2 regions of the Actinotalea sp. JY-7885 genome follow, and region 2 is predicted to be linked to the other one. Evidence: predicted binding sites of a transcription regulator. Region 2 holds the regulator's gene; the other holds the start of a gene.

Region 1 (4,841 bases), on a different contig from region 2:
GAGGGCCGCGGCCCAGTCCGGGGCCATGAGCGCGTCGAGGGGCTGACGGATCACGCGGCGACCCTAGCCGCCGCCGCGCTCCCTTACTCGATCACCGCGCGGGGGTCATCCCGACGCGCCGGGACGAATGACACGCGTGTCATTCCGCGTCTACGATGAGCCGACGCCCGGGGACGGGCGACGACGCCGCTTCACCCTGGAGGACCCATGGACGCGATGGCCACCGCGCGCGACGCGGACCGCACGGACGCCCGGGTCCACGCCGCCGAGCTCTCCGAGCGCGACCAGCAGATCCTCGCCTTCGAGCGCCAGTGGTGGAAGTACGCCGGGGCCAAGGAGCAGGCGGTCAAGGAGCTCTTCGACATGTCCGCGACGCGGTACTACCAGGTGCTCAATGCGCTCATCGACTCGCCCGCGGCGCTGGCCCAGGACCCCATGCTGATCAAGCGCCTGCGCCGGATGCGCGCGTCCCGCCAGCGGGCCCGCACCGCGCGTCGTCTGGGTGTCGACGCCTGAGAGGCGGGGCGCCCGCTAGCCTGTCCGCCGTGAAGGCCGGCGACTACCCCTACCCCGCGGACGAGTTCGACGCCGCGGATGCCCGGGGCGGCCCACGAGGCGTTCACCGCGCACCGCGCTCGCGCCGCCGCCGTCTGCTGCCCTTCCTGGTCGTCCTCGTCGTCTTCCCCCTCCTCGCCTACGGCGCGGTCACGTGGCTCTCCGACTGGCAGGGGCTGGGCTCCGGGGGGACGCCCGCGGAGGGGACGTCCACCGAGGCCGACGAGGGGACCACCGAGGAGGAGCCGGTCGAGGAGGACGCCGGCGAGGCCGAGGTGCCCGTCGAGCCGGAGACGGAGGAGCCGGTCGAGACGACCCCGCCCCCGCCCCCGGTCGACCTCGCCACACCCGTCGAGGTGTTCAACGCCACGTCCCGCTCCGGCCTCGCGGGCGGTGCGGCCGAGCGTGTGGAGGAGGCCGGCTTCACGGCCGTGAGTGCCGGCAACTGGCAGGGCGACGACCTCGAGGCGTCGACCGTGTACTACGCGACGCCCGACCAGGTCACGACGGCGGAGCTCGTCGCGCAGACCCTCGGCATCACCGCCGTGCAGGAGTCCGCGGAGCAGGCGCCCGAAGGCGTCGTCGTCGTGCTCGCCGCCGACTACGAGGACTGAGCCGACCGCGTCGTGCGACGCAGGCGGCCGCCCGGGCCGCCGCCTGCGGTCGCCGCGACCGCCCCGAGCGGTGAGGATGCGGGGGACGGGACGGACGGACGACGGGAGCGTGCATGACGCGGGCGCTGGACGTCGTCGTCGTGGGCTCCGGACCCAACGGCCTCGCCGCCGCGGTGACGCTCGCGCGGGCGGGGCTCGAGGTCGTCGTGCTCGAGGCCCAGCCGCACCCGGGCGGGGGCGCCCGCACGGCGGACCTCGGCCTGTGGCCGGGCGTCGTCCACGACACGTGCAGCGCCGTCCACCCCATGGCCGTCGCCTCGCCGTTCTTCCGGCGGTTCGACCTGGCGGCCCGCGGCGTCGAGCTGGTGGCGCCCGAGGTGTCGTACGCCCAGCCGCTGGCCCAGGGGGCCGGGATCGCCTACCGCGACCTCGACCGCACCGCGCGGGAGCTCGGCGTCGACGGCGGCGCGTGGCTCGAGACCTTCGGGCCGCTCGTCGCGCACGCCGAGGCCCTCGTCGGTTTCCTCATGGGCGACCGCCGCCACCTCCCGCGCGACCTGGTGACCGCGGTGCGCTTCGGTCTGCGGGCGTTCGAGCAGGGCGTGGCCCCGCTCTGGGACCGCCGGTTCCGTGAGGAGACGGCGCCCGCGCTGCTCACCGGCATCGCGTCGCACGCGATCACGCCCCTGCCCTCGATCGCGGGGGCCGGCACGGCCCTGCTGCTGGGCACGCTCGCGCACGCCGTCGGCTGGACCGTGCCGCTCGGGGGCACGCAGGCCATCACCGACGCGCTCGTGGCGGACCTGCGCGCGCACGGGGGCGAGATCCGCACGGGTCACCTCGTGCGCACGCAGCGCGACCTGCCACCCGCGCGCGCTGTCGTCTTCGACACCTCGCCCTCGGCGGTCGCCGCGGTCATGGGCGCCCGCCTGAGCCGTGGGACCGCGCGCGGCTACCAGGCGTACCGGCACGGGAACGCCGCGGCCAAGGTCGACTTCGTCCTCTCGGGTCCGGTGCCGTGGGCCGACCCCCGCGTGGGCCGGGCCGGGACGGTGCACGTCGGCGGCACGCGCGCCGAGATGGCCGCCGCGGAGCACGCCCTGACGCAGGGCCGGCACGCCGAGCCGCCCATGGTGCTCGCGAGCGACCCGTCGGTGGGCGACCCGGGCCGCGCGACCGCCGACGGGCACCGCCCGCTGTGGACGTACGCGCACGTCCCGGCCGGGTCGCGCGCGGACGTGACCGAGGCCGTCACCGCGCGCATCGAGCAGTACGCGCCCGGCTTCCGCGACGTCGTCGTCGCCTCGCGGTGCACCCCCGCGGCGCGGATCGAGCTGGGCAACGCGAACTACGTCGGCGGCGACATCGCGGGTGGTGCGATCACCCTGCCGCGGATGCTCGTCGGGCCCGTCCTGAGCCCGGACCCCTTCGTCGCGGCCGACGGCGTCTACCTGTGCTCCGCTGCCGTGCCGCCGGGGCCCGGGGTCCACGGCATGGGCGGCTGGCACGCCGCGCGGCGCGTCCTCGCGCGCAGCTTCGGCATCGAGCGCCCGCCCGGCCTCGCGCCCTGAGGCGCGGCGGCGGCGGCGCCACGGCGCTTGCACTCGCCGGGTGAGAGTGCCAATAATGAGTTAGCACTCTCGACCCGAGAGTGACAGAAGACCCTGGGCCGAGGTGAGGTCCGGGCCCCCGACGGGATGTGACCGCGGGCGGCCCGAGCCGTCCGTCGCGGGCGCCGGCGCCCAGGACACCGCCAACACCGGAGGACCATCCGTATGGCCAAGATCATTGCCTTCGACGAGGAGGCCCGCCGCGGCATGGAGCGGGGCATGAACGCCCTCGCCGACGCCGTCAAGGTCACGCTCGGCCCGAAGGGCCGCAACGTCGTGCTCGAGAAGAAGTGGGGCGCCCCCACGATCACCAACGACGGTGTCTCGATCGCCAAGGAGATCGAGCTCGAGGAGCCCCTCGAGAAGATCGGCGCCGAGCTCGTCAAGGAGGTCGCCAAGAAGACGGACGACGTCGCGGGCGACGGCACCACCACCGCCACCGTGCTCGCCCAGGCCCTCGTCAAGGAGGGTCTGCGGAACGTCGCCGCCGGCGCCAACCCGATCGCGCTCAAGCGCGGCATCGAGAAGGCCGTCGACGCCGTCACGGCGCAGCTGCTCTCGGCCGCCAAGGAGGTCGAGACCAAGGAGGAGATCGCCGCGACCGCGGGCATCTCCGCCGGCGACCCGGCCATCGGCGAGCTCATCGCCGAGGCGATGGACAAGGTCGGCAAGGAGGGCGTGATCACGGTCGAGGAGTCCAGCGCCCTCGGCCTGGAGCTCGAGCTCACGGAGGGCATGCGCTTCGACAAGGGCTTCCTGTCGGCGTACTTCGTGACCGACGCGGAGCGCCAGGAGGCCGTCCTCGAGGACGCCTACGTGCTGCTCGTCGAGTCCAAGATCTCGAACGTCAAGGACCTGCTGCCGCTGCTGGAGAAGGTCATCCAGTCCGGCAAGCCGCTCTTCATCGTCGCCGAGGACATCGAGGGCGAGGCCCTGGCCACGCTCGTCGTGAACAAGATCCGCGGCACGTTCCGCTCCGTCGCCGTCAAGGCGCCGGGCTTCGGGGACCGTCGCAAGGCGATGCTGCAGGACATGGCGACCCTCACGGGTGGCCAGGTCATCTCCGAGACCGTGGGCCTCAAGCTCGAGAACGCGGGCCTGGAGCTGCTCGGCCAGGCGCGCAAGGTCGTCGTCACCAAGGACGAGACCACGATCGTCGAGGGCCTCGGCGACGCCGACCAGATCGCCGGTCGCGTCGCGCAGATCCGCGCCGAGATCGAGAACTCGGACTCGGACTACGACCGCGAGAAGCTCCAGGAGCGCCTCGCGAAGCTCGCCGGCGGCGTCGCCGTCATCAAGGCGGGCGCGGCCACCGAGGTCGAGCTCAAGGAGCGCAAGCACCGCATCGAGGACGCCGTCCGCAACGCGAAGGCTGCCGTCGAGGAGGGCATCGTCGCCGGTGGTGGCGTCGCCCTCATCCAGGCCGGCAAGGCTGCCTTCGAGCAGGCCGACATCCTCGCGCTCGTGGGTGACGAGGCGACCGGTGCGCGGATCGTGCAGCTCGCGATCGACGCCCCGCTGAAGCAGATCGCCATCAACGCCGGCCTCGAGGGCGGCGTCGTGGCGGAGAAGGTCCGCAACCTCCCGGCGGGTCAGGGCCTCAACGCCGCGACCGGCGTGTACGAGGACCTGCTGGCCGCGGGCGTCAACGACCCGGTCAAGGTCACGCGCTCGGCGCTGCAGAACGCCGCGTCGATCGCCGCCCTGTTCCTCACCACCGAGGCCGTCGTGGCCGACAAGCCGGAGAAGCACTCCGCTCCTTCCGGTGGCGACGGTGGCGGCATGGGCGGCATGGACTTCTGACCTTCCCGGTCGGGGTCCGAGCCGCGCGCTCGCACTGACGACGGCGGGTGTCCCTTCGGGGGCACCCGCCGTTCGCGTTCCCGGGGGGTGCCTGCGGCACCGTCACGCGGTGCGCTCGCGGGGCGAAGGTCGCGGGGCGCTCACGGGGCGCTCACGGGCACGGTCGCGCGCGCGGACCCGCAGGCCCGAGGCGCGCAGGCGCCGCACGAGCTCCCGGCTGTCGACGAGCCGCGCGCCGTGGCCGACGAGGTCGGCGTAG
Region 2 (4,841 bases):
GACCTCATCTACGGCACGCCGGGGGAGAGCCTCGCCGACTGGCGGCGCTCGCTGGACGCCGTGGTCGCGTGCGACGTCGACCACGTGTCCGCGTACGCGCTCACGGTCGAGCAGGGCACGCGGATGGCCGTCCAGGTGCGGCGCGGGCTCATCCCGGCGCCCGACCTCGACGACCAGGCCGCGAAGTACGAGCTGGCCGACGACGTGCTCGGCGCCGCCGGCCTGCGGTGGTACGAGATCAGCAACTGGGCCCGCGAGCCCGGCGCCGCGTGCCGCCACAACGTCGGCTACTGGCGCGGCGACGACTGGTGGGGCTTCGGACCCGGCGCGCACTCCCACCTCGGCGAGGGCCGCGACGGCCGGGCGCTGCGCTGGTGGAACGTCAAGCACCCGCGCGCCTACGCGGACCGGCTCGGCGCGGGGTTGACGCCCGCGGCGGGCCGTGAGGAGCTCGCGCCGCAGGAGGTCCGGCTCGAGCGCGTCATGCTCGGCGTCCGGCTCCGCGGTGGCCTGCCGCTCGCCGACGTCGGCCCCGCGGGCCGAGCGGCGGTGGCGGGCCTGGTCGCCGACGGGCTGCTCGACGCGCGGGCCGCGAGCGCGGGCAGTGCGGTCCTCACGCGCCGGGGGCGGCTCCTGGCCGACACGGTCGTCCGCGACCTCACGGGCTGAGCGTCCCGGGACGACGACGGGGTCGGTGCCCGTGGGCACCGACCCCGTCGGTCAGCGGGCGACCGCCCGCTCAGCGGCCGATCACTTGATGAAGCGGATGTTCACCGGGTAGCGGTACGCCTCGCCCTTGTTCGCGGCGACGCCGGCCATGATCATGAAGACCAGGGCGACGATGAACGCGACGTACAGGATCGAGCCGATCCCGAACGTGATCGCGGTGATGACGGCGAACGCGACGGCGGCGATCGTCAGCGTGATCTGAAAGTTGAGCGCCTCCTTGGACTGCTCCTCCACGAAGCGGCCCCGGTCCTTGTACATCAGCCAGATGACGAGGGGCGCGATGAAGCCGAGGATGATGCCGCCGAGGTGGGCGAACATCGCCCACTGGCGCTGCTCGGCGTCGGACAGCGGGACCTGCCCGGGCGGCGGGTAGCCCGTGCCCGGGTAGGGCGCGTAGCCGCCGGGCTGCTGGTACCCACCGGGCTGCTGCTGGTAGCCACCCGGCTGCTGCTGCTGCTGGTAGCCCGGCTGCTGGTAGCCGGGCGCCTGCTGGGGGCCACCGGGCTGCTGGTACCCGGGCTGCTGGTAGCCGCCGGGCTGGGTGCCGTAGGCGGGCGGGGGCGTGGCGCCCGCGGGCGGGCCGGCGGGCGTGCCCGCGGCACCGGGCGTACCGGGGAACTGGGGCTCGTCGGAGGGATTCGTCGTCATGTCGCTCTCACCAGCTTCGTCGTGTCGGGCTGACCGCAGCTGCCGGCCTCGTGGTCCCGGTCGGCGGTGCCGCCGGGGCCGAGCGGCGGTGCACCGGCTCGGTGCACCGAACACTAGCGAAGGCGCCGCCTCAGGGTGCGGTGACGAAGTCGATCAGCTCCTCCATGCGGCCGAGGAGGCTGGGCTCGAGGTCCCGGTAGTCGCGGACGCTGCGCAGGATGCGCTGCCACCCACGCGCGACGTCGGCCTGGTCGTCGGCCGGCCAGCCGAGCGTGCGCAGGATGCCGCGCTTCCACTCCGTGCCACGGTCGATGACGGGCCAGGCGTCGAGCCCGAGGCGCCCGGGGCGGACGGCCTGCCAGACGTCGACGTACGGGTGGCCGAGCACGAGCAGCGTGCCGGGAGCCGCGGCGCGCATGGCGTCCGCCGCGATGCGCGACTCCTTGCTGCCGGCCACGAGGTGGTCGACGAGCACGCCGAGGCGGCGCCCGGGCCCGGGCGCGAACTCCCGCACGGCGGCGGCGAGGTCGTCGACGCCGTCGAGGAGCTCGACGACGACGCCCTCGAGGCGCAGGTCGTCGCCCCACACCTTCTCGACGAGCTCCGCGTCGTGCTTGCCCTCGACCCAGATGCGGCCGCCGCGCGCCACGCGGGCGCGGGCGCCGTGCACGGCGACGGACCCGGACGCCGTGCGCGTCGGGCGCTGCGGGGCGGGGGCGGTGACGGGGGGCGTGAGCTCGACCGGCTCGCCGTCGACCCAGAAGCCGGGGCCGAGCGGGAAGGTGCGGGTGCGCCCTGCGCGGTCCTCCAGGACGACGACGTGCATCCCGCCGGACTTCTCGACGCGCACGACGGCGCCGACCCAGCCGGTCGTGACCTCCTCGACCACGAGCCCGACGTCGGCGGCGAGCGGCCGCGACGAGGGCTTGCGCCGGTGGTGGGGGCTGGTCGGCCCCTGGCCGGGGGTCGGTCCGGCGAGGACGTCGCGTCCGTAGCGGTCCATGGTCCTCCGTCGGCTCGTGGCTCGCGACGGTGGGCGCCGCGCGCGGGTAGGATTGGCACTCGGACCCTGAGAGTGCCACATGCGACGACGCCCGGCCGTGCCGGGTGTGCTGTGGGAGAGGAGGTGTCATGAGCGAGGACCGCAGGCTCGACGTGCTGCGCGCCATCGTCGAGGACTACGTCGAGACCCAGGAGCCGGTCGGCTCCCGCGTGCTCGTCGAGCGGCACAACCTCGGCGTGTCGCCGGCCACGATCCGCAACGACATGGCCGCCCTCGAGGACGCCGGGTACATCGCGCAGCCCCACACCTCGGCGGGCCGGGTGCCGACGGACAAGGGCTACCGCCTCTTCGTCGACCGGCTCTCGACCGTCAAGCCGCTGTCGGCCGCGGAGCGCCGCGCGATCCAGACGCTGCTCGAGGAGGCGGTGGACCTCGACGACGTCGTGGACCGCTCCGTGCGCCTGCTCGCGCAGCTGACCCAGCAGGTCGCCGTCGTGCAGTACCCCTCGCTGCGGCGCTCGGCGCTGCGGCACCTCGAGCTCGTCCCGGTGGGCCACGACCGGCTCCTCGTCGTGATCATCACGGACAACGGGCGCGTCGAGCAGCGCGTGCTGGACCTCGGCGAACCGGTCGCGGAGCGCGTCGTCACCGAGCTGCGCGCGCGGCTCAACGCCACGGTGGCGGGCCGCCGGCTCGTGGACCTCGCGGAGCCGCTCGACCGCATGACCCAGGCGTTCGCCGTCGCCGACCGGCCGATCGTGCTCCGCGTGATCAAGGTCGTCGAGGACACCCTGGCCGAGGCGACGGAGGAGCGCATCGTCATGGCGGGCGCGGCGAACCTCGCGCGCAGCGGCACGGACTTCCCGCACACCATCCGGCCCGTGCTCGAGGCGCTGGAGGAGCAGGTGGTGCTGCTGCGCCTGCTCACGGACATGGCCGAGGACGCCGCGCCCGTGTCGGTGCGGATCGGCAGCGAGAACCAGCACGCCGGACTGGCGGAGACCTCCATCGTCGCCGCGGGGTACGGTGCGGACGGCGATCCGGTCGCGCGCATCGGCTCGCTGGGACCCACGCGCATGGACTACGCGGGCACGATCGCCGCGGTCCGGGCCGTCGCGCGGTACCTGTCCCGGATCCTCGCCCCCTGAGCCCCGGCGCACCGCCTCGGCCCGACCGGCCGCGGCCGCCCCAGACCCGTCCGACCGCCGCCCGACACCGGACCCCCCGGTCCAGAGAGTGACACGTGAGCAGCAACTACTACGAGGTCCTCGGCGTCAGCCGCGACGCGACGCAGGACGAGATCAAGAAGGCGTACCGCCGGCTGGCGCGTGAGCTGCACCCGGACGTCGCGACCGGTGAGGGTGCGGAGGACCGCTTCAAGGACGTCTCGCGCGCCTACGAGGTGCTCTCCAACCCCGAGAAGCGCCAGATGTACGACCGCGGCGTGGACCCGACCGCTCCCGGCGGCGGCGGCGGCGCGAACTTCGGCGCCGGCTTCGGCTTCCAGGACATCTTCGAGACGTTCTTCGGTGCCGCCCAGGGCGCGTCGGCGCAGCGCGGTCCGGTGCCGCGCGCCCGGCGCGGGCAGGACGCGCTGGTCCGCCTCGACATCGACCTCGCCGAGGCCGCCTTCGGCGTCCACCGCGAGGTGCCCGTCGACACCGCGGTCCTGTGCGGCACCTGCCAGGGCTCGTGCTGCCGCCCCGGCACCTCGCCCCGCACCTGCGACGTCTGCGGTGGCCGTGGCGTCGTGCAGCGGGTCGCCCGCTCCTTCCTCGGCCAGGTCATGACCTCGAGCCCGTGCGCGGCCTGCCACGGCTTCGGCACGGTCATCCCCGAGCCGTGCCCGGAGTGCTCGGGCGAGGGGCGCGTCCGCAGCCGCCGCACCCTGTCGGTGGACGTGCCGGCCGGGGTGGACACCGGCACCCGCATCAAGCTCACGGGTCAGGGCGAGGTCGGTCCCGCGGGCGGCCCGCCCGGCGACGTCTACCTCGAGGTGCGCGAGCGCAACCACGAGACGTTCGTGCGCCGCGGCGACGACCTGCACTGCACGCTCGAGATCCCGATGACGGCCGCGGCGCTCGGGACGGTGGTCGAGCTCGAGACGCTCGACGGCCCCCGCGAGATCGACATCCGGCCGGGCACGCAGCCGGGCGACGTCGTCGTCGAGCGGGGCCTGGGGATCGGCCACCTGCACGTGGGAGGCCGCGGCGACCTCAACGTCCACGTCGACGTGCAGGTGCCCACGACGCTGGACGACGAGCAGGCCGAGCTCCTGCGCCGGCTGGCGGAGCTGCGCGGCGAGGCCCGTCCGGCGTCCCGCGTCGCCCCTGCCCACCCCGGCGTCTTCTCCAAGCTGCGCGACAAGCTCGCGGGCCGCTGACGTGAGCGTCCGGTGAGCGCCCCGGTCTTCCTCGCGGAGCCGGGGCAGCTGTCCGGTGCGGCACCGGGCGGCGCGTAC

Evidence for each region. The regulator HrcA, encoded in region 2, represses chaperone genes, less so after heat shock. The targets are predictions, from matches to a motif close to TTNGCACTCGNNNNNNNCGAGTGCNAA.
Region 1: the regulator HrcA is predicted to act here: its motif matches at 2,767-2,793, upstream of groL (chaperonin GroEL).

What each region holds. Positions count from the first base shown of each region.
Region 1 covers NZ_JACEXH010000060.1:5,044-9,884, reverse strand. Annotated here, with positions in the region: gene IDM29_RS07545 (uracil-DNA glycosylase) at 1-51, opposite strand, end outside; gene IDM29_RS07540 (DUF3263 domain-containing protein) at 217-516, shown strand; gene IDM29_RS07535 (LytR C-terminal domain-containing protein) at 546-1,169, shown strand; gene IDM29_RS07530 (NAD(P)/FAD-dependent oxidoreductase) at 1,283-2,740, shown strand; gene groL (chaperonin GroEL) at 2,945-4,582, shown strand; gene IDM29_RS07520 (DUF4031 domain-containing protein) at 4,685-4,841, opposite strand, start outside.
Region 2 covers NZ_JACEXH010000023.1:7,083-11,923, forward strand. Annotated here, with positions in the region: gene hemW (radical SAM family heme chaperone HemW) at 1-669, shown strand, start outside; gene IDM29_RS17195 (DUF4870 domain-containing protein) at 751-1,377, opposite strand; gene IDM29_RS03835 (DUF3097 domain-containing protein) at 1,508-2,380, opposite strand; gene hrcA (heat-inducible transcriptional repressor HrcA) at 2,509-3,528, shown strand; gene dnaJ (molecular chaperone DnaJ) at 3,624-4,763, shown strand; gene IDM29_RS03850 (16S rRNA (uracil(1498)-N(3))-methyltransferase) at 4,776-4,841, shown strand, end outside.